DNA from 3 places in the Mesorhizobium sp. M0047 genome. Region 3 is predicted to be linked to each of the others. Evidence: riboswitches for the same ligand, from Rfam matches in the RefSeq annotation. Region 3 holds a riboswitch; each other region holds the start of a gene.
The links. A riboswitch is a leader RNA that binds a small molecule or an ion and turns the genes downstream of it on or off. The one in region 3 is predicted to bind cobalamin.
Positions count from the first base shown of each region.

Region 1: another riboswitch for cobalamin. It lies ahead of NKJ89_RS14150 (aromatic ring-hydroxylating oxygenase subunit alpha); the one in region 3 lies ahead of NKJ89_RS13235 (DUF1636 family protein).
Region 2: another riboswitch for cobalamin. It lies ahead of metE (5-methyltetrahydropteroyltriglutamate--homocysteine S-methyltransferase); the one in region 3 lies ahead of NKJ89_RS13235 (DUF1636 family protein).

Region 1 covers NZ_JAMYUW010000012.1:89,484-96,539, forward strand. Annotated here, with positions in the region: gene NKJ89_RS14145 (FAD-binding oxidoreductase) at 1-621, opposite strand, end outside; gene NKJ89_RS14150 (aromatic ring-hydroxylating oxygenase subunit alpha) at 668-1,915, opposite strand; cobalamin riboswitch at 2,031-2,232, opposite strand; gene NKJ89_RS14155 (DUF680 domain-containing protein) at 2,742-2,939, shown strand; gene NKJ89_RS14160 (DUF680 domain-containing protein) at 3,011-3,220, shown strand; gene NKJ89_RS14165 (DUF680 domain-containing protein) at 3,301-3,537, shown strand; gene NKJ89_RS14170 (ABC transporter ATP-binding protein) at 3,620-4,732, opposite strand; gene bglA (beta-galactosidase BglA) at 4,757-6,421, opposite strand; gene NKJ89_RS14180 (carbohydrate ABC transporter permease) at 6,426-7,056, opposite strand, start outside.
Region 2 covers NZ_JAMYUW010000042.1:19,280-26,335, forward strand. Annotated here, with positions in the region: gene NKJ89_RS28740 (cytochrome-c peroxidase) at 447-1,502, shown strand; gene metE (5-methyltetrahydropteroyltriglutamate--homocysteine S-methyltransferase) at 1,947-4,298, opposite strand; cobalamin riboswitch at 4,394-4,595, opposite strand; gene NKJ89_RS28750 (alpha,alpha-trehalose-phosphate synthase (UDP-forming)) at 5,164-6,858, opposite strand.
Region 3 covers NZ_JAMYUW010000011.1:109,519-116,574, forward strand. Annotated here, with positions in the region: gene NKJ89_RS13215 (NADH-quinone oxidoreductase subunit C) at 1-124, opposite strand, end outside; gene NKJ89_RS13220 (NuoB/complex I 20 kDa subunit family protein) at 129-710, opposite strand; gene NKJ89_RS13225 (NADH-quinone oxidoreductase subunit A) at 701-1,066, opposite strand; gene NKJ89_RS13230 (winged helix-turn-helix domain-containing protein) at 1,385-2,584, shown strand; cobalamin riboswitch at 2,613-2,817, shown strand; gene NKJ89_RS13235 (DUF1636 family protein) at 2,857-3,291, shown strand; gene cobW (cobalamin biosynthesis protein CobW) at 3,288-4,325, shown strand; gene NKJ89_RS13245 (cobaltochelatase subunit CobN) at 4,344-7,056, shown strand, end outside.

The DNA of each region.
Region 1 (7,056 bases), on a different contig from region 3:
GTCGATGCGGCCCATATGGCCGAACCAGCCCTCTCGGCTCGAACGCTCCTCGATCATGAAACCGAGCGACAAGCCCGGCATGCGGCTGCCGAGCAGTTCGAGCTCCTTGCGGAAAATGATCTCTTCCGGGCGGCGCGCGCAATTGACGAAGCCGACATCGGTCCATGGCGCACAGTCGTTCAGCCAGCGCAGCATCGACATCATCGGCGTCACGCCGGATCCGGCCGAAATGAACAGATATTTGGCCGCCGGGTGACTGTGCAGCGAAAAATCGCCGGTCGGCCCATAGGCCTTGACGTGCGAGCCGGGCGTCAGATGGTCAAACATCCATCGCGTGCCGGTGCTGCCGGCTTGCGCCTTCACCGTCACTGCGATCGAGAACGGCCGCGATGGCGAGGACGACAGCGTATAGGTGCGCATCAGCGGCCCGTCCGCAGTCGGCAGTTCCAACGTCACGAACTGGCCCGGCTTGTAGCGGAACCAGGTCTGGTTGTCGGAGCGGAAGGTGAAGGTCTTGACGTCAGGCGCTTCGTCGCTGACGCCGATCACCTCCAGCACCTGCAGCCTGTCGTTCCAGGGCGTCATCTGGTCGAGATGGCGATAGAGGCCAAGATCCGTCATCGCATTCATCCTCTCTTGTCCCTCATGTTTTGTGCATGTGATGCAACTAGGCGACGCTGCGCAGCGCCGGCCTTCCACCTTCGGCGAGGCGCGGGCCGATGAACGACGCGTACCATTCGACGAACTGGATCACGCCACCCTCATGCAGCTCCGAATAGGGGCCTGGTTCATAGGCGGGCGACAGGATGCCGAGGGCATTTTCCTCAACGATGCGGCGGTCTTGGTCGTTGGTTTCGGTCCACACATGGGTAAGGTCTTCGATGGTGTAGTCGACACCCTCGACCGCGTCCTTGTGCACCAGCCATTTCGTCGTCACTGCCGTTTCCGTGGCGCTGATCGGCACCACCCGGAACGTCACCGCGTGATCGATAAGGATGTGGTTCCATGTCGTCGGATAGTGATAGTGCATCAAGGTGCCGATGCGATCGGCGGAGACAGCGTCGGAGAGGTTCTTCTTCACCGCCAGCTTGCCGCTCATGGTGTAGCTGACGGCATCGCGCAGCAGCGGCGCGCGGGTGGCGCGATACTGCCCGGCCGGATCGATGCGGAATATGCTCGGCAGTCCGACGGCCTCGCATTTGGCCCAATGCGCGACCATTTCGGGGTCGCTGTCGGCGCCGTTGACGCCGGTCACGGTCGGAGCCTCGGGGAAGGTCTTGCACAACTCGGGATGATTGGCGACGCAGTGATAGCACTCGCGGTTGTTTTCCCAGACCAACTTCCAGTTGCCCTTCTCGATGATCGTGCTCTCGAAGGCGACCTTTGCTTCCCGCAACCGGTGCGGCAGCAGATAAGGTTCGATCATCGCCCGCATCGGCGCGAAATCCGCTGGCTCCTTGGCCAGGCAGATGAAGATATAGCCGCCGACGCTCTCGCAGGCGACCGGCTTCAGACTGAACTCACTCTTGTCGAAACCGTCGGCCATCTGACGGGCGAACAGCAAGCGGCCGTCGAGCTCATAGGTCCACTGGTGATAGGGACAGACAAGCTTTGCCGCAGTACCCTTGTCGGTGTTGCAGACGCGACTGCCGCGATGGCGGCAGGAATTGTGGAAGGCGTTGATCTTGCCTTGCTGGTCACGGACAAGAACAACCGGATAGTCGCCGATCTGCACGGTAATGTAGCTGCCCGGCTTCGGCAGCTCGCAATCATGGCCGATGAACAGCCAATCGCGATACCAGATCAGCTCCATGTCCAGCTTGAAGTAGTCTGGATCGGTGTAGAAGGGCTGCTCTAGCGAAAAGCCTTGCCGACGGCTGTTCAAGAGCCTCAGCATGTCGTTGCGAATATCCATGTCCTGTCCTCGTTATCTAAGGACTGAACTGGTGGTGACGGAGGAAGGATTGGACGCAGGCCGGCGAGGCGCCGTGCATGCACTATCCACCTCTTGATCGCCCACCGCGATCAGTCGAGTCTAGAAATCTCGGGCTGGTTTCCGGGCTTTGGAGTTGTCCTTGCGGACGATCGCGACACCTTCCCAGGCAGTTGCCCAGTGGTCTCCCGTTGCGACTTGAACTCCACCACCGTTGCGGGGGCAGCGCCGGATTTTGACCGGCTTCCCAATTCTCCGCCCCGTCGTCACGAAGCGGCACCTGAGATGGCATGATCTAACCACGATCGCTGGCGCGTCATCGGCATGAAAACGACATCGTATCCATGCGGCGCGACACGCGTGCGAAACGTTCGGGTTGGCGATTGCCGGGCTGAAATCCTATCTCTTCGGCAGCCATCGCCACTTGCAATCTCCTCGAAAGCCAACCCTTGCTGGCGGCCAAAAAAGGCTAACGGTTTCGAAAAGTGACTATTAGCTGATTCTAAAATCGAACCGAACGGTTCGTTTCTGTTGACGGTGCGTGCAGGACGTTGTGAACGCCGGGCCTTGGCAACAGTTAGTGATCCAGCGGACGGTTTTGCTTAAACCATTGAAAAATATAAATAATAAGTAGCGTGTGGAAGCCCTTGGCACAATTTCAAGTAGCGGAATCATGGTCCACACGAAACAACTTCGTGATTGGAAAAGGCGAGGATGCCCTCCCACATCGGGGCTGTCCGAACGACGCGATTTCATTTCCAAGACACGCCGCTAGACGGACGAAAAAGAAGATACTGGAGTACAAAAAATGAAAAAGATCATTCTCACTGCCGCCGCCGTTCTGGCCATTTCCGGCAGCGCCTTCGCTAATGGCAGCGACCACTACGGTTCGAACGCCCCGGCAGCCACTGCCGTCGACAGCTCGTACACCGCTTCGGTCAAGAAGTCGGAACCGGCTGCTCAGACGCCTGCCCAGGGCAGCGACCGTAACCTCTTCGGCCACTAACAACCAATTCCCAGTTGACAGCGGGTTCGCCCGCCGTCCTGGCGAAATCCAGAAAATTCAGGAGACTTGAAATGAAGAAGATCATTCTTGCTACCGCCGCTGTTCTGGCCATCTCGGGTAGCGCTTTCGCCGCTAGCGACAACTATGGTTCGAACGGCGCCAACCAGCCTGCCACCACCGCCGTCGACAGCTCGTACACGGCTTCCGTCAAGAAGTCGGAGCCGGCCACGCAGGCGCCTGTCAACCATGGCAGCGACCGCAACCTGTTCGGCAACAACTAACATCCGATCAAAACCAACATCCGACAGCGATGCTGCGGGTTAACCCGCAGCATCGAATTCGAGAATACGGAGTGTCAAAAATGAAAAAGATTGTTCTTACTGCCGCCGCTCTTCTGATTGCCGCCGGCAGCGCCTATGCCCGCAACGACAACGTTGGTGGCACCGATATCAACAAGCTGGCGACCTCCAACGTCGACACCACGCCGACGTCTTCGGTGCGCGACACCGGTTCGCCGGTCTACAAGCTGCTCAATTCGTCGGGCGACGTACCGAAGTCCGCCCCTCAGGGCAGCGACCGGAATCTCTTCGGCCGCTAACAGCCGAAGCTGATCTCCAAACAAGAGCGGCGGGCAGGCCCGCCGCTCTTGTTTTTGCAACGTGCAGTCTCATCATGGAACCTCAGGCCGCCTTAGCCTCTGCTTCGTGAAGCGCGAAGGACCGCCCATCCGTGTCGAAGATATGCAGGTCTTCGGCATTGGCGCTCAGCCGCAATGTCGAGCCGCGCTTGACCTCGACATTGCCGGGCAGCTTGGTCACCAGTGGCAGATCGGCGCGGCCGATGTCGACATAGACAAGCTGGACCTCGCCGAGCTGCTCGACATAGTCGACCGTCCCTTCGAACAGATAGTCCGCACCGCTGGCAATGATCAGGTCCTCCGGCCGCACGCCAAAGCTCACCGCGGCGCCCTTTGCCGAAGCAGGGGTCGTGATCGGCACGGTTGCCTTGCGCCCGCCGACATGGCTGACGACAGTCGGGTTTCCGGTCCTTTCGATGGTCGCCGGCAGGATGTTCATGGCCGGCGAGCCGATGAACTGGGCAACGAACAGATTGCCGGGCTTCTTGTAGAGATCCATAGGCGTGCCGACCTGCTCGATATGGCCTTCCTTGAGCACAACGATGCGGTCGGCCAGCGTCATCGCCTCGACCTGGTCATGGGTGACGTAGATCATGGTCGTGGCGGGCATCGATTCCTTGAGCTTGGCGATTTCGATGCGGGTGGCGACGCGAAGTGCGGCGTCAAGGTTCGACAGCGGCTCGTCAAACAGGAACACCTTCGGATTGCGCACGATGGCGCGGCCAATGGCGACGCGCTGGCGCTGTCCGCCCGACATCGCCTTGGGCAAGCGGTCGAGATATTTCGTCAACTGCAGGATTTCCGCCGCCTGGCGTACGCGCCGGTCGATCTCGGCCTTGTTCTCCTTCCCGATCTTCATCGAGAACGCCATGTTGTCGTAGACGGTCATGTGCGGGTACAGCGCGTAGGACTGGAACACCATGGCGATGCCCCGCTTCGACGGCGGCACGTCGTTCACGACCTCGCCGGCTATTCTGAGCTCGCCGGAGGTGATTTCCTCGAGCCCGGCGATCGACCTCAGCAATGTCGACTTGCCGCAGCCCGACGGACCGACAAAGACGATAAATTCGCCCGACTTGATATCGAGGTCGATGCCGTGGAGAATGTTCAGATTGCCGTAGGACTTCTTCACTTGCCTTAGCGTGACATCGGCCATTGGTTTCCTCCAGTGATTTGAAATTCAGTCGACGCGCCCGAACCAGGCGCCGTAGCCGCCAAGCTCGATGGAACCGCTGCTTGCCTGCCCCGAAAATCCATGCCCGGGCAAAGGTTGCGGCGATCGGCTGCCAAGGTCAACCTTGGTTGGCCCGGCTCCCAGATTGAAGGCGCAGACGACCTGCTCGTTGCCTGCGCGGCGGGTGAAGGCGACGGTGTCGCCATCGCTTTCGATGAAGGTGATGTCACCCTTGACAAGTGCCGTGTGGGCTCGCCGGAAGGTGAGAAAGCGACGATAGTGCTCAAGCAGCGAATTCTCGTCGCCCTGCTGGACATTGACAGCTTGCGACAGATGCTTGGTCGGCACCGGCAGCCAGGGCTTTGCCGGGGAGAATCCGCCATTCTTGGCGCTGCCGTCCCACACCATCGGCGTTCGGCAGCCATCGCGGCCTTTGAATTCCGGCCAGAAGCGGATGCCGTAGGGGTCCTGCAAGTCCTCGAAGCGCAGCTCCGCTTCGGCGAGCCCAAGCTCTTCGCCTTGATAGATGCAGACCGAACCACGCAACGACATCAACAACGCCGAGATGACCTTGAGGTAGGCGGTCGGATCGGATTCGCCGGCCGCCCAGCGCGAGGCCGGGCGCATCACGTCGTGGTTGGAGAAGGCCCAGCACGACCAGCCGTCGCTGGCGACCTTGCCGAAGGATTCCAGCACCGAGCGGACCTTGGCCGCACTGATCTTTTCCGGCGCCAGGAAGTCGAAGGAGTAGCACATGTGCACGCGCTTGCCGCCGGCCGTGTAGGCAGCCACCACGTCCAGTCCGCGCTGCGAATCGCCGACCTCGCCGACCGCGGCTGTTGCCGGATATTCATCGAGCAGGGCGCGGAAGCGCTCGAGGAAGCCGAGGTTCTCCGGGCGGCTCTTGTCGTAGAGATGGTCCTGATAGTTGTAGGGGTTGACCGCTGGTGCGGTCTGGTCGTTGCGCTCTTCCGGCGGCAGCGGCGGATTGTTTTCCAGGCCCTGGCTGTGGAAGTAAAAATTGATGGTGTCGAGCCGAAAACCGTCGACGCCACGCTCCAGCCAGAAGCGGGTGACGTCCAGCAACGCATCCTGGACTTGGCGGCTGTGGAAGTTGAGGTCGGGCTGCTCGGCCAGGAAATTATGCAGGTAATATTGCTGGCGGCTGGTATCCCATTGCCAGGCCGAGCCGCCGAAGATCGACAGCCAGTTGTTGGGTGGCGTGCCGTCCGGCCTGGCGTCCGCCCAGACGTACCAGTCGGCCTTCGGGTTGTTGCGGCTCGACCGGCTTTCCTTGAACCACGGGTGGTTGTCGGCGGTGTGCGACAGCACTTCGTCGATCATCACCTTCAAGCCCAGCCTGTGTGCCTCGGCGGTCAGCGCGTCGAAGTCGGCCAGCGTGCCGAACATCGGATCGACGTCGCGGTAGTCGGTGACGTCATAGCCGAAATCCTTCATCGGCGATTTGAAGAACGGCGAAATCCAGATGGCGTCCGCACCGAGTGCCGCAATGTAGGGGAGGCGGCCGATGATCCCCTTGAGGTCGCCGATGCCGTCGCCGTTCGAGTCCTGGTAGCTGCGCGGGTAGATCTGGTAGATCACAGCACCGCGCCACCAGTCGCGATCGATGGCGAGGTCAGGTTTCGAGCTGGCCTTCAAAGCGGATTGCATCGTCTCAGCCTCCTTTCACCGAGCCGGCAAGCAGCCCGCGGACAAAATAGCGCTGCAGCGAGAAGAAGACGATCAGCGGCACGATTATGGTCACGAAAGCCGATGTCGTCAGAATCTCCCAGTCGCCACCGCGTGAGCCCAACAGCGCATTGAGCTTGGCGGTCAGCACGATCTGGTCTGCCTCTGTACCCAGGAAAACCATCGCCACCAGCAGATCGTTCCATACCCATAGGAACTGGAAGATGGCAAACGAAGCCAGCACTGGGAAGGACAGCGGCAAGACGATCTTGACGAAGATCTCGAAATCGCTGGCGCCGTCGATACGCGCCGATTCCATGATCTCGCGCGGCAGGCCGGCAATATAGCTGCGCAGCAGGTAGATGGCAAAGGGCAAGCCGAAGCCGGTATGCGCCAGCCAGATGCCGAGATAGGTTTTCGACGGCATGCCGAAGAAAGCGCCGACGCCGTTGTAGAGTTTCAGGAGCGGGATCAGCGACATCTGCAGCGGCACCACCAGCAGGCCGATGATGACCGCGATCAGCAGCGCCCGGCCGGGAAACCGCATCCAGGCCAGCGCATAGGCGGCAAAGGCGGCGATCAGGATCGGGATGACGGTCGCCGGGATGGTGACGGTC
Region 2 (7,056 bases), on a different contig from region 3:
TTGAAACCGCCATCGCTGGTGACATCACAATGTGCAGCCGGCGGGTGTCGACAACGTCGATTCACGCAATCAGCCGGTCAGGAGGAACGAATGAACCCTGAGGTTTCAGAAGGTCACTTTTCGCAAGGCGTGCAGCGCACATCGTGCAAGAGATTGCCATTCTTGCGGATGCTATCGACTTTCTCAACGATGGCGGGAAGATCGCAGTGACCGAATCTACGAAGCCGCCCTCAGGGCGTGCTTTGATGCATACAAACGGTTGCCGAGCAGGGATACTCCTCCTCCCTGAAGTCCAATCGAGAAGAGCGAACACTTCCAAGAGGGTCCCAGCTCAGCCGCGAAAACAGGTGCCAGACCCCGATCCTCTCCCTCAACTGATCTAGCTCAGGGCGTTCATGAGCCGCAGATCGCATAGTGGCTGCGTGCACGACGCAGGAAGACCATTTATGAAAATCCTATTCAGAACGATGGCTGTCACCTTGCTGGCACCCACCGCCTTTGCTGCGGATTCGATCCCCACCGACCTCAGAGATACGGCATTGGCCACCTTCAGGGCTTTGCCATCCACCACGCCGACAGTCGCCAACAACCCGATCACCCCGGAAAAGATCGCTCTCGGCAAGGCACTGTTCTTCGATCCACGCGTCTCGGCGTCAGGCGTCTTGTCGTGCAACTCGTGCCACAACCTGGCCACCGGCGGCGACGACAATCACGAAACCTCGATCGGCCATGGTTGGCAGAAGGGACAGCGCAACGCGCCGACTGTACTGAACGCTGTCTTCAACATCGCTCAGTTCTGGGATGGTCGTGCCGCAGACCTGAAGGCTCAGGCGAAGGGACCGGTCCAAGCCGGCATCGAAATGGCCAATACACCGGACCAAGTCATCGCCACGCTCAAGTCCATGCCGCAATATGTCGAGTGGTTCGATGCAGCTTTTCCGGCTGAAGCCGATCGGGTCACCTTCGACAACTTCGCCAAGGCGATCGAAGCCTTCGAGGCGACACTGGTCACACCGGCCCCGTTCGACAGCTTCCTGAATGGTGATGAGCTTGCCATGACTTCCGAACAGAAACAGGGCCTGGCGCTTTTCATGGACAAAGGCTGCTCGTCCTGCCATGCCGGCATCAACGTTGGTGGGCAAGCCTATTTCCCATTCGGCCTCGTGGAACAGCCCAGCGCCGAGGTCCTGCCGGACAAAGACAAGGGCCGATTTGCGGTCACCAATGCAGCCGATGACTACTATGTTTTCCGCGTGGCGCCGCTGCGCAACGTTGCACTCACCGCGCCATACTTTCATTCGGGCAAGGTTTGGGATCTGAAACAGGCCGTCGCCATCATGGGGACCACCCAGCTTGGCGTAGTACTGGCGGACGAAGAAGTTGACCTGCTTGTTGCCTTCCTCAACTCGCTGACCGGAGAGGCACCCGAGGTCGCTTATCCCATCCTACCCTCCGAAACGGCGACAACGCCCCGGCCTGTAACGCAGATCACAGGAAAATAAGGGCCAACTGGCTGCGGACGTCGCAATCGAAAATGATTGCGGCTTTTACTTGGGCCACACGAATTGCCACGTTCATCTCCGAATTGGCGGGAGGCTAGCAATACCCGAAAACTGCCACTTCGCCCGTAGTCTGCGCGAATCAACTGGGGAAGCGGACAGACGCGCAGCACCATATATTGTCGCCGCCTGAGCGAACTTGCCAAGCAGTCTACTTTGAGAAACGACGTGTGTACGATTTGTTCGAGGCGCGGGGCCTGTATGTTCCCAAGGACCAATACTATAGCGTAGTGTCACATTCATTATTTCTGCGGGATGAGGACACGTGCCGAAGAAAAATCGCACATTTTCGCCGAGTGGCTTATTTCCAAGAGTGTGATCGGTTTGGCATATTCCCGGCCGACATCCGCCAGTCGGCAACTCCCCACACGGTGAGCAAGAGAAGCCTCACGCCTGCACTTTCTGCCGGAGCGCGCGTGCTGCAGCGACCATGTTAATGAGGGCAGGGCGGACCTCCTCCCATTTGCGTGTTTTGAGGCCACAGTCCGGGTTTATCCACAGTTGGCCGTCGGACAGTCGCTCGCGGGCAAGCATGACTAAGTCCGAAATCTCGCCGACTTCCGGGACGCGTGGTGAGTGAATATCATAGACGCCGGGACCGATTTCGTTCGGATATTTGGAGCTCGTGAAGGCGTCCAACAGTTCCATCTTCGAGCGCGACGTCTCAATCGAAATGACATCCGCATCCATTCCAGCGATCGCCTGAATGATCTCGTTGAACTCCGAATAGCACATGTGGGTATGAATTTGAGTCGCGTCCTTTACACCCGTTGAAGCGATCCGGAAACATTCGACAGCCCAGTCGAGATAGACTTTCCAATCAGATTGGCGCAGTGGCAATCCTTCGCGAAAGGCGGCCTCATCGATCTGGACCATCCTTGCGCCGGACCTTTCGAGATCCGTCACTTCGTCGCGGATGGCGAGCGCGATCTGGCGGCAGGCTTCGGAGCGGGGTACGTCGTCGCGAACAAAAGACCAGTTGAGAATGGTGACTGGGCCTGTGAGCATTCCCTTCACGGGCTTTTCCGTAAGCGACTGGGCGAATTGCCACCAGCGCACTGTCATCGGATTGCGCCTCGATACGTCGCCGAAAATGATGGGGGGACGCACGTAGCGCGACCCATAGCTTTGTACCCAGGCATGCTGGGTGAGCGCGAAGCCGGACAACTGCTCGCCGAAATGCTGTACCATGTCGTTTCGCTCGAACTCACCGTGCACCAGCACGTCCAGCCCGATCTCTTCCTGCCAGCGAATTGCAGCCTCGATCTCCTTCTTCAGGAACGTCTCATAGTCGACATAGCTCAGCTGGCCCTTCGCATGAGCGGCCCGCGCCTTGCGTACCTGCGGCGTCTGCGGGAAGGACCCGATGGTCGTCGTCGGGAACGGCGGCAGCCCGAGTGAGCCGGCTTGGACTCTGGAGCGCTCGCCAAATGCGCTCTCTCGTCGCTTCGCGCTGTCCTCAATGCTAGCGATCCGCCCCTGAACAAGCGGGTCATGGATCCTCGTGGATGTCACGCGCGTGGCGGCAGCCTCGGCAGACGCTTTCAACGCGCCTGCCACCGCATCCCTGCCTTGGGACAGGGCCCGGGCCAGCAAGACCAGCTCGTCGGTCTTCTGGGCCGCGAAGGCGAGCCACGACCTGATGTCGGCGTCGAGTTCCGTCTCCATGCGCAGATCGATCGGCACATGCAGCATCGAGCAAGAAGGCGCGATCTCGACGCGGTCCAAGGGCCAGCCGGCGACGATCGGTTTGATGCGGTCGAGAATGGCGGGCAGGTTCGCACGCCAGACGTTGCGGCCATCGATCAAGCCAAGCGAGAGCACCAGATCCTTCGGAGCGAGCCGACCCACCGTTTCCAGCTGCTCGGGAGCGCGCACGAGATCAATATGCAGCCCGGCCAAGGGTAGAGAAACCGCGGTTTCGAGATTGTCTCCCAGCGACCCGAAATACGTAGCCAGCATGATCTTCAGCTCGGGCGCGGCTTTCGACAGCTGGCCATAGGCGAATTGGAACGCAGCTCGTTCGTTCGGGTTCAGATCGAGGACAAGCGCTGGCTCATCGATCTGCACCCAGTCGGCTCCCGACAGCTTCAGCCTCTGCAGGACTTGCTCGTAAACGGGCAGCAGCCGCGGTAGGAGCGCGATGGGACCGAACCCCTCGGCAGGCGATTTCGCCAGCTTGAGGAAGGTGATGGGTCCAAGGATGACTGGGCGTGTGTGGATGCCGAGAGCTTTAGCCTCGAGGAAGTAATCGACCGGCTTCGATGACGAGAGGGCGAACGTCTGATCATCATCGAGTTCCGGCACAATGTAGTGGTAGTTGGTGTCAAACCACTTGGTCATTTCCATCGCGGTTACACCAGGTCCATGAGCCTCCTCCTGGTGACCAGCGTGTCCACAATCCTCCGTCTGACCCTGGTTGCCGCGCGCCATTGCGAAGTAGATGTCAAGTGGGACCTCGCCGCTATTCCAGCCGTAACGGGATGGAACGGCCCCGACCATGGCTGCGGTGTCGAGCACATGGTCGTAAAGCGAGAAGTCGTTCGACGGGATTTTCGACACGCCGCGATGGCGCTGCTCTTCCCAGCTAGCGGCACGGAGCGCCTTCGACGTCGTGAGAAGGTCGCCAGCGGACGATGTTCCGGACCAGTAGCTTTCAAGCGCGAATTTCAGTTCTCGCCGACGACCGAAGCGCGGCACGCCGAGCGTTGCTACAGGAATTTCCTGAGAGTCAGTCATGTCATACCCCGATGGTTGGGGCGTCGATGACAAGGAAGGCGCTAGCAGGCCGGCACGAACGCCGGCTTGCAGCGGCCACCGAGACACCCCGCCCGTGGACGTAATTCGCCGTGGCAGGTCTCCTGGCTCGCGGGGTCATAGCCTCTACCCGTCTTCCTGAGGGTATTCGCCTCAGTGACATGAGTGGGATTGGCTCGCCGCTAACAGTTGCGGGGGCAGCGCCGGCATTGCACCGGCTTCCCTCTTAGCTCCGCTGCGGCAGCGCCGCACGCGAGAACCACGACACGCAGACAATCACAGCAGTCCGCTCTTTTGTCAATGACGCATAACGAAATGTTTATGTCGTTATGTGATTTCGCTTTTACGCTTGTCTAACATTGTGAAATATTCAGTCGCCCATTGGCGGCGCTGCTCCGCTGCCACCATTGTCCAACTAATGGATCCCTGTCGGGCTGCGACATCCCTCGCAGGTCGCCGATGAAGGATTTCGGACAAGACTTCAAGCGCGTGACAACGTCATTAGAATGCAGAAGATCGCATTGGTGGCGATGTTTAACGATGCGGCCGCAAGCCGTGCGTGCGTGGTAGAAGCGGTTTTCTCGGAGTGAGCGCCAAACCGTGGTCCGAGGGGAATTGGCACGCCAGTCGTCATCACGGGTGACTAGGCAATCGTGATGACTCCGCTCGGCGGCAAGAGACCACACTGACGGAGCCTGGCTCAAGGGTCTGATGCAAAGCCCGACTGTGGTCCCGATAAGCCGCTTAAGCCGCATTCAGGCGGTCAGGATAAGTATCTCTCTCTCCAAGCGCTCGGCATTGAGGGATGCGCAAATGCAGGCAAAGCTCGCGTGCTTCATATTCTGCATCATACGATCGGCAGGACCCAGTTTTTATCCAGTGCACGCGTCAGCGCGGTGTGCAATTCTGGCTCGGTCCGATACGAAGGCATTTGGGCCTCGCTGATCCAGCCCAAGCCAACATAGTGGAAGTGATCCGCAGGGACCGTAACCCGGCTGCTGTCCAGTTGCCGAACGAAGTCCGCTGACCAATGGTGGATCGTATACGCTTCAAGTTTGTCCATCATCCTCCGCCAGCGTTGGATGCGTTCTTCGCGCGGCATGCTGGCCGCTCTTGAGATCGCGGTAGCTATCTCGTCGGAGAGCCTCGGATTTACCAGCAGGGCGTCCTCGCCGAAGTCTTCGGCCGCGCCGGCAAACTTCGATAACACCAGAACGCCAGGGTCGCTCGGATCTTGTGCAGCAATGTATTCTTTCGCCACAAGATTCATGCCATCGCGCAACGGCGTCACAACGCAAACACGCGCGGCTCTGTAAAGACCCGCGATCTCAGCTTGGGTGAACGACCTGTTCTCATAGATAATCGGCATCCACTCGTCCGTGCCATGCCGGTTGTTGACTTGATTGACGAGTCTTTCGACGTCGCGCCGATATTCGCTGTACGCTTGGATGTCGCCACGTGAGGGAGTTGCGATTTGCAAGAGCGAGACACGTTGCGGCTCGACTGCCAGCAGATCGAAAGCTTTAATCCGATTGTCGATGCCCTTGGTGTAGTCGAGCCGATCGACGCCGATAACTAGCTTTGCTCCACCAAGTTTCAACTGCGAAATGTAGGCTTTCTGCGCCTCAAGCGAATCTGCGGCACACTGTTCGAATTGCTTCGGATCGATACCTATAGGAAAATTTTGGCATTGCGTCTGGCCATGGTCCGAGAAAACGACCCCGTTCTTGCTCTCCAGCCCCAAATGAGATTGGACACAGGCGAGGAAATTGCTCACATCACGGTCGGTCTGGAAACCGAGCAGATCATACTCGAGCATACATTTCATTAGCTCGCCAGAATTGGGCACGCGCTCCATCATGTCAGACTCGGGCCATGGCGTATGCAGGAAATGGCCGATCGGCCGGTCAATGCCGAGTCTGTGCAAATCAGCGCCGAGCGGCAGGAAATGGTAGTCATGAACCCAGTAGACTGCGTTATCTCCCAATTCGGACACCGCGCGCGCCATGAAGGCATTGACGTCGCGATAACTTTTATAATCCTCTTCCGAGCCTGAGATCCGGTCCGGCAGCGAGTGGAGCGCCGGCCACAATATTGAATTTGCAAAACCTTGATAGTACCGAGAATAGTCCGCTGCCGGCCCATCGAGCCACCCGATTTGACCTTTGCCACGCTGCACGAGGGGCACCTGTTGCTTATCCCCGTCGCCAAGATGCTCGGAAAAACCTACCCAGACCGCGCCGGTACGCTCCACGACGCACTCCAGGGCCGCCGAAAGCCCGCCTGTCTTGGGCTGATCAGAATTGACAGTCGCACCGCGGTTGGAAATTGCGATAAGACTCCTATGTGGCTGCTGGGCCGCCGTGTTGAAGCGCTGGTCTGCGGCTGAGACAACAGGACGGGACGGGCCAACTTCGGCTTGTTGTTCTCGCTCCTGTGGCAAGTCTCTCAGGGGTTGTTCAAAAGCGATTAGTTCGTGAACAGCCCCAGTTTGCCATGTGAGGTTCCGGCGCGGCGAGTTGGCGTTGTTCAATGCGTCCATTTCATGCCTCCGTTGAATATTCCCCATGATGGAGCAACTGGCATTCCCAGATTGGCACACCCCCTGCTGACGAGAATCTGACGAGCGTCAGAGCAAATGGCGACCGATTGTCGCGTTTCGGCTTCGGCGCCCTCAAGAACCGGCTTATCGCGAAAATAGCTGGCGACCCGATCGAGCGGACCGTGCTTGCGGTAATTG
Region 3 (7,056 bases):
CCTCGACCAGATCGCGCGGCTCGACGCCAATGGTAAGCTCACCATAGGCGATATCAGCGTCATTCACGCGGTCGATCAGCTTCTCGCCGAGATGGGTCGACAGTTCGCTCAGGGATGCGGTCATGGATTTACCGTTCGATCGTGCCGGTGCGGCGGATCTTCTTCTGCAAGAGAAGAATGCCGTAAAGCAGCGCTTCGGCGCTCGGCGGGCAGCCGGGCACATAGATGTCGACCGGCACGATGCGGTCGCAGCCACGCACCACCGAATAGGAATAGTGGTAGTAGCCGCCGCCATTGGCGCAGGAGCCCATCGAGATGACGTAGCGCGGTTCCGGCATCTGGTCGTAGACCTTGCGCAACGCCGGCGCCATCTTGTTGGTCAGCGTGCCGGCGACGATCATGATGTCGGACTGGCGCGGAGACGCGCGCGGCGCGACACCGAAGCGCTCGCTGTCATAGCGCGGCATCGAGGTGTGGATCATCTCAACCGCGCAGCAGGCGAGACCGAATGTCATGAACATCAGCGAACCGCTGCGTGCCCAGGTGATCAGCGCCTCTGTCGACGTAACGAGAAAGCCCTTGTCGGCCAGTTCGTTGTTGATCTCGAGGAAGAAGGGATCGTCTCCCCCTACCGGCCGGCCGGTATTGGGATCGAGGATACCTTTGGGCTTCGGCGCGACGAGGGTGCCTGAACTGTCGTTCAATCCCATTCCAGCGCTCCTTTTTTCCATTCATAGGCAAAGCCGATGGTCAGCACCGCCAGAAACACCATCATCGACCAGAAGCCGAGCATTCCGATCTTCGAGAACGACACCGCCCACGGAAACAGGAAGGCCACTTCCAGGTCGAAGATGATGAACAGGATCGACACCAGGTAGAATCGGATGTCGAACTTCATGCGTGCGTCGTCGAACGAGTTGAAACCGCACTCGTAGGCGGAAAGCTTTTCGGGATCGGGGTTGCGGTAAGCCACCAGGAAGGGTGCGGCCAGCAGCGCCAGGCCGACAACCAGCGCCACGCCAATGAACAGGACGATGGGCAGGTATGAGCTCAAGAGTGCGTTCATGCTCGGCTTTCCGTTGGCGCCAATCCACGTTGATTACAGCACCGGACCCTAATGCGGAAGCGTGACAGTTTAACCGCTGAACCGTTTTAAGGGCCTATGCTGCAACGCGGCGAGGGTTAGCGCAGCACTTCCAGCGAAGCAAGTCAAACCTTGTTCAAAACACTGACCTGGACGGCTTATCGCGGCAAACTGGTCCGATCCGCTCCTGTTTGATTTCCTTCGCCTTTTACTCCACTTTTCTCTCCTGACATGGTTGGCGCCAAAACCCTGCTAGCATTGTCCGGAATCACCCATCATCGCCCTCAGAGTGACGCCTGCATGAAGGAAAAGATCTCGCTCCCCATGGCCCGGCGCATCGCGCTTGCAGCCCAAGGTTTTCTCGATCCCCGCCCAACAGCTACGCCCGACCGCCGCCATTTTGCCCGCGTGCTGGCTCGAACCGGTCTGCTGCAGATCGATTCCGTCAGCGCGGTGGTGCGCGCTCATTATATGCCGCTCTATTCGCGCCTTGGCCCTTACCCTCTCGCCTTGCTCGACAATGCGGCCATGACGCGCAAGCGCACGGTCTTCGAATATTGGGCGCATGAGGCCTCTTTCCTGCCGGTCGAGACATACCCGCTGATGCGCTGGCGCATGCAACGGGCCGAGCGCGGCGACGAAATGTATCTGGGCCTCGCCAAATGGGGCCGCGAGCACGCCGCCTATGTCGAAGAGATCTACCGCCAGGTCGTCGAGCGCGGCCCGACCGCCGCCTCCGCGCTCGAGGGCCAGAAGGGCTCGGGCGGCTGGTGGGGCTGGAGCCATGCCAAGCATGCCTTCGAGTGGCTGTTCTGGGCCGGACGCATCACTACGGCGCACCGTCGCGGTTTCGAACGCTTCTATGACCTGCCCGAACGCGTGCTGCCGCAGGCGATCCTCGATCTGCCGGTTCCCGCCGCCGAGGACGCGCACCGCGAATTGCTGCGCATTTCGGCCCGCGCCCACGGCATCGCGACATCAGGCGATTTGCGCGACTATTTCCGCCTCTCGCCGGCCGACATGAAAGGCCGGCTGGAGGAATTGGTTGAAACAGGCGAATTGCTGCCGGTGCGCGTCGAAGGCTGGGACAAGCCGGCTTATCTTCACAAGGACGCCCGTCTGCCGCGCAAGATCGAGGCACGCGCCCTGCTGGCGCCGTTCGATCCGGTCGTCTTCGAACGCTCGCGCACGGAGCGGCTGTTCGATTTCCACTACCGCATCGAAATCTACACGCCGGCCGACAAGCGGCAATACGGCTATTATGTCCTGCCGTTCCTGCTCGGCGACAGGATTGTCGCGCGCGTCGACCTCAAGGCCGACCGGCCGGCCGGTGCCCTGCGCGTCCATGCGGCCTATGCGGAGTCCAGTGCGCCGCCTGAAACCGCTGCTCAGCTCTTCGAGGAATTGAAGCAGATGCAGGGCTGGCTTGGCCTTGAGCGCATGGAAGTGACGCCCGCCGGAGATTTGGGGCCGGCGCTGGCCGAAATCGCCGTGTCGTAAGCCGCGTTGACACCGCCGCCTGCAAAAGCCTAAATCCGGTACAGACGGTCTCTTCTCTTCAACGAGAGGAGCTAAGAGGGAATGCGGTGCGGGACGAAATCCCAAATCCGCGGCTGTCCCCGCAACTGTAAGCGAAGAGCCAAGGCCGAAAGCCACTGGGGTGATCCCGGGAAGGCGGCTACCCAAGGCAATGACCCGCGAGCCAGGAGACCTGCCGTCTGCGACTACAGAATCCGATCGTCCGGCGGGTTTCCGGGCAAGGAGCACGATCTTTGGACCACGACAGCAGTTTTTCGGCTGGCACAGCGGATGTTTCGTCCGGCCATGATGATGCCTTGGCTGGCGTCACCGTGATCGTCTGCGCCTCCTGCCGCGATGAAACCGGCTCCGACGCCCATCCCCGCGCCGGCGAACTGCTGGCGGACGACACGCGACGCGCCGCGTCGGGCGACAACATTCGCATCAGCAGCGTCGAATGTCTCGGCAATTGCAAGCGGCGGCTCAGCGCCGCCATCCTGCGCAACGGCTGCTGGAGCTATGTCTTCGGCGACCTGACACCAACCAGCGGCGCCGATCTGGTCACTGGAGCCAAACTCTTCGCCACTTCGACGGACGGCCTGATCCCATGGCGCGGCCGCCCCGATAGCCTGAAGCGCGGCCTTGTTGCCCGCATCCCTCCCCTCGACCTGTTGAAGGACCTGAAATGACCGCTTCCGTCTCCCGCGTCCCCTGCACCGTCGTCACCGGCTTTCTCGGCGCCGGTAAGACGACGCTGGTCCGCCATCTCCTGGAAAACGCCGGCGGCAAGCGTATTGCCATCATCGTCAACGAGTTCGGCGACATCGGCATCGACGGCGAGATCCTGAAGGGCTGCGGCATCGACACCTGCCCGGAGGAAAACATCGTCGAACTGGCCAATGGCTGCATCTGCTGCACCGTCGCCGACGATTTCGTGCCGGCGCTCGACCAGATCCTCGCGCTGACGCCGAAGGTCGATCACATCCTGATCGAGACCTCCGGCCTCGCTTTACCCAAGCCGCTGGTCCAGGCTTTCCAGTGGCCGAGCGTGAAAAGCCGCGTCACCGTTGATGGCGTCATCGCCGTGGTCGACGGGCCGGCATTGGCCGAGGGACGCGTCGCCAACGACATGGACGCCTTGCAGGCGCAGCGCGCTCAGGATGAGACGCTCGACCACGACGATCCGGTCGAGGAGGTGTTCGAGGACCAGATCGCCTGTGCCGACCTGATCATCCTGTCCAAAAGCGACCTGATGGACGCCGCCGGCACCGCCCGCGCCAATGCCATCATTGGCGAACACTCCGCCCGCGCGGTGAAGATCGTGCCGACGTCGCATGGCAAGGTGGATCCCTCCGTGCTGCTCGGCCTCGGTCTCGCCGTCGAGGACGATATCGAAAACCGCAAGTCTCATCACGACGGCGCGTTCGACCACGAGCATGACGACTTCGATACATTCATCGTCGATATTGCCTCGATAGCCAATCCGGACGAACTGGCGAAACGAGTCACCACCGCCGCCGAAGAAGAGAACGTGCTGCGCGTGAAGGGCTTCGTCGAGGTCGGCGGCAAGCCGATGCGGCTTTTGCTGCAGGCCGTCGGGCCGCGCGTCAACCACTACTACGACCGCGCCTGGACGGCGCAGGACGACCGCCGCTCGCGCCTCGTCGTCATCGGCCTCAAGGGGCTGAACCGCCCGGCTATCGAGCGTATACTCGCCGGCTGATTTCGGACATAGGTTGCGATGCACATCCTAACCACGACATCCGCCTCGCTCGACGACCTCGCCGAGCCGGTCGATCTGCGGCAGACGCCGGCGGATATCGTGGCCCTGTCCTTCACCGACAGCGACCTCGCCGGACTGGCGGCAGCGTGGAAGGCCGACGCCGACCGCCTGCCCTCGATGCGGCTGGCGGCACTGCGCGACTTGCGCCATCCCATGTCCGTCGACCTCTGGGTCGACAGCGTCGCCCGTCACGCCAAAATCATCCTCGTCCGCATCCTCGGCGGCTACGACTGGTGGCGCTACGGCTGCGACCAGCTTGCCTCGACGGCGCGGGCGCGCGGTATAAAACTGGCGCTGCTTCCTGGCGAATGCCGCGACGAGGACCTAAGGCTGATCGAAGCCTCGACGCTGCCGCGCGAAGAACTCGACGGCTTGCTCGACTATTTCCGCGAGGGCGGCCCGGCGAATATGAGCGCGCTGGTGCGGAAGCTGGCAAGGTTAGCGGGACAGAATGAGCCTGTCGTCGAGCCGGTCGCGGTCCCGAAGGCTGGGTTTTACGAGCCCGCATGCGGAGTTGTGGAGAAGCCGGACGCATCGAGTGTTGGCGTTCCGTCACACCCCCCTCTGTCCTGCCGGACATCTCCCCCGCAAGGGGGGAGATCGGCTGTCACCAAAGCCGGCTCCTCATCTGCCCCGTCAGATAGGAATCTATCTCGGATATCCGCGATTGGCGAAATCCCTGATGACGGCGCAATCTCCCCCCTTGCGGGGGAGATGTCCGGCAGGACAGAGGGGGGTGTGACGGAACTCGACGTTGACAACGTCAACGCCCCAGTCGTGCCCATCCTGTTCTACCGCTCGATGCTGCTGGCCGCCGATGTCGCGCCCATCGACGCGCTGTTTGAGGCGCTGCGGCAGCGCGGCATCAACCCCGTCCCCATCTTCGTCTCCAGCCTCAAGGACCCAGCATCCCTGGCGTTCGTGGAAACGTCACTGGCCTTCCTGAAACCCGCCGCCATCATCACCGCGACCGCTTTCGCTTCCGGCGCCGAGCCCGGCGTCGAAACTCTGTTCGACCGCGCCGGCGTGCCCGTCTTCCAGGTCATCGTCGCCACCACTCGCCGCGACATCTGGCAGAACAACCAGCGTGGGCTCGCCCCCGCCGACCTTGCCATGCATGTCGTGCTGCCCGAGCTCGACGGCCGCATCCTGGCCGGCGCCATTTCCTTCAAGGGCGAGAACGAGACCGATCCCGCGCTTGGCCACCGCGCCTTCGCCAACCGACCTGAAGCGGATCGTGTGGCGCAGGTAGCTGATCGCGTTGCGGCCTTCATCCGCCTGCAGCAGACGCCACGCGCCGAGCGCAAGCTCGCCATCCTGATCCCGGACTATCCGAGCGCCCCCGGCCGCACCGGCTACGCCGTCGGCCTCGACGTGCCGTCCAGCGTGTTGGCGATGCTGCACGACCTGAGGGAACAGGGCTATGGTGTTGAGGGGATTCCGGAAACGCCGCGTGCGTTGCTAGGGCTTCTTGAAGGTAGCAAAGATGGGCTGGGGCTGGAGGATTATCTGGACTTCTCCAAGAGCCTGCCGGCTGCGGCTGTCGCTGCCATGGAGGCGGCTTGGGGGAAGGCAGAAGGCGAGACAGGTTGGTGTGAGGCACCCCCCTCTGTCCTGCCGGACATCTCCCCCGCAAGGGGGGAGATTGAGCTGTCATCTGCGCTTCCGCCAATCTCAAACGTTGCAGGAAAGGTGCAGGCGACGGCACTGCCAATCTCCCCCCTTGCGGGGGAGATGTCCGGCAGGACAGAGGGGGGTGCTCAGGCGCCTACCTTCGCCAAATTTCCCTTCCGTGCCGCCACTTTCGGCAACATCACCGTAGCCCTCGCCCCAGACCGCGGCCGCTCGGCCGACCGCCGCGCCGACTACCACGACCCGACGCTACCGCCGCGCCATGCGCTGATCGCTTTCGGCTTGTGGCTGCGCAAATCGCTCGGCGTTCATGCGCTGGTCCATGTCGGCGCGCATGGCACGCTGGAATGGCTGCCGGGCAAGACGGTTGCCCTGTCGGAAAACTGCTTTCCCGAGATCGTCACCGGTCCCTTGCCCGTCATCTATCCGTTCATCGTCTCCAACCCCGGCGAAGCGGCACAGGCCAAGCGGCGCATTGCCGCCGTCACCCTTGGCCATCTGCCGCCGCCACTGACCGGTGCCGGGCTGGACGAGAATCAACATAAGCTCGAGCGGTTGGTCGACGAATATGCCCAGGCCGACGGGCTCGACCGCCGCCGCCGCGACCGCCTGGCCAAGCTGATCGTCGACGCCGCGCAGAAGACCGGCCTCGCCACCGAAGCTGGCGTCGCCAGGACCGACGTGCCCGACGAAGCACTGCGCCGCATCGACGCCTGGCTGTGCGATCTCAAGGATTTCGCCGTCAAGGACGGTCTGCATATCTATGGCCGTGCCCCCGATGACGAGCCCGACGCCATGCGCCGCCAAAGCGCTGACGCCGAGAAGACGGCGCTGCTCGCCGCGCTCGACGGCCGCCACGTCAAGGCCGGTCCGGCCGGCGCGCCCGCGCGGGGACGCTCGGACGTGCTGCCCACCGGCCGCAACCTGTTCACGTCGGACCCGCGCACCATGCCGACGCCGACCGCCTATGATCTGGGCCGAGCGGCAGCGGAGGAGGTAGTACGCGGTTACATGCAATCGCATGGCGACTGGCCGCGCT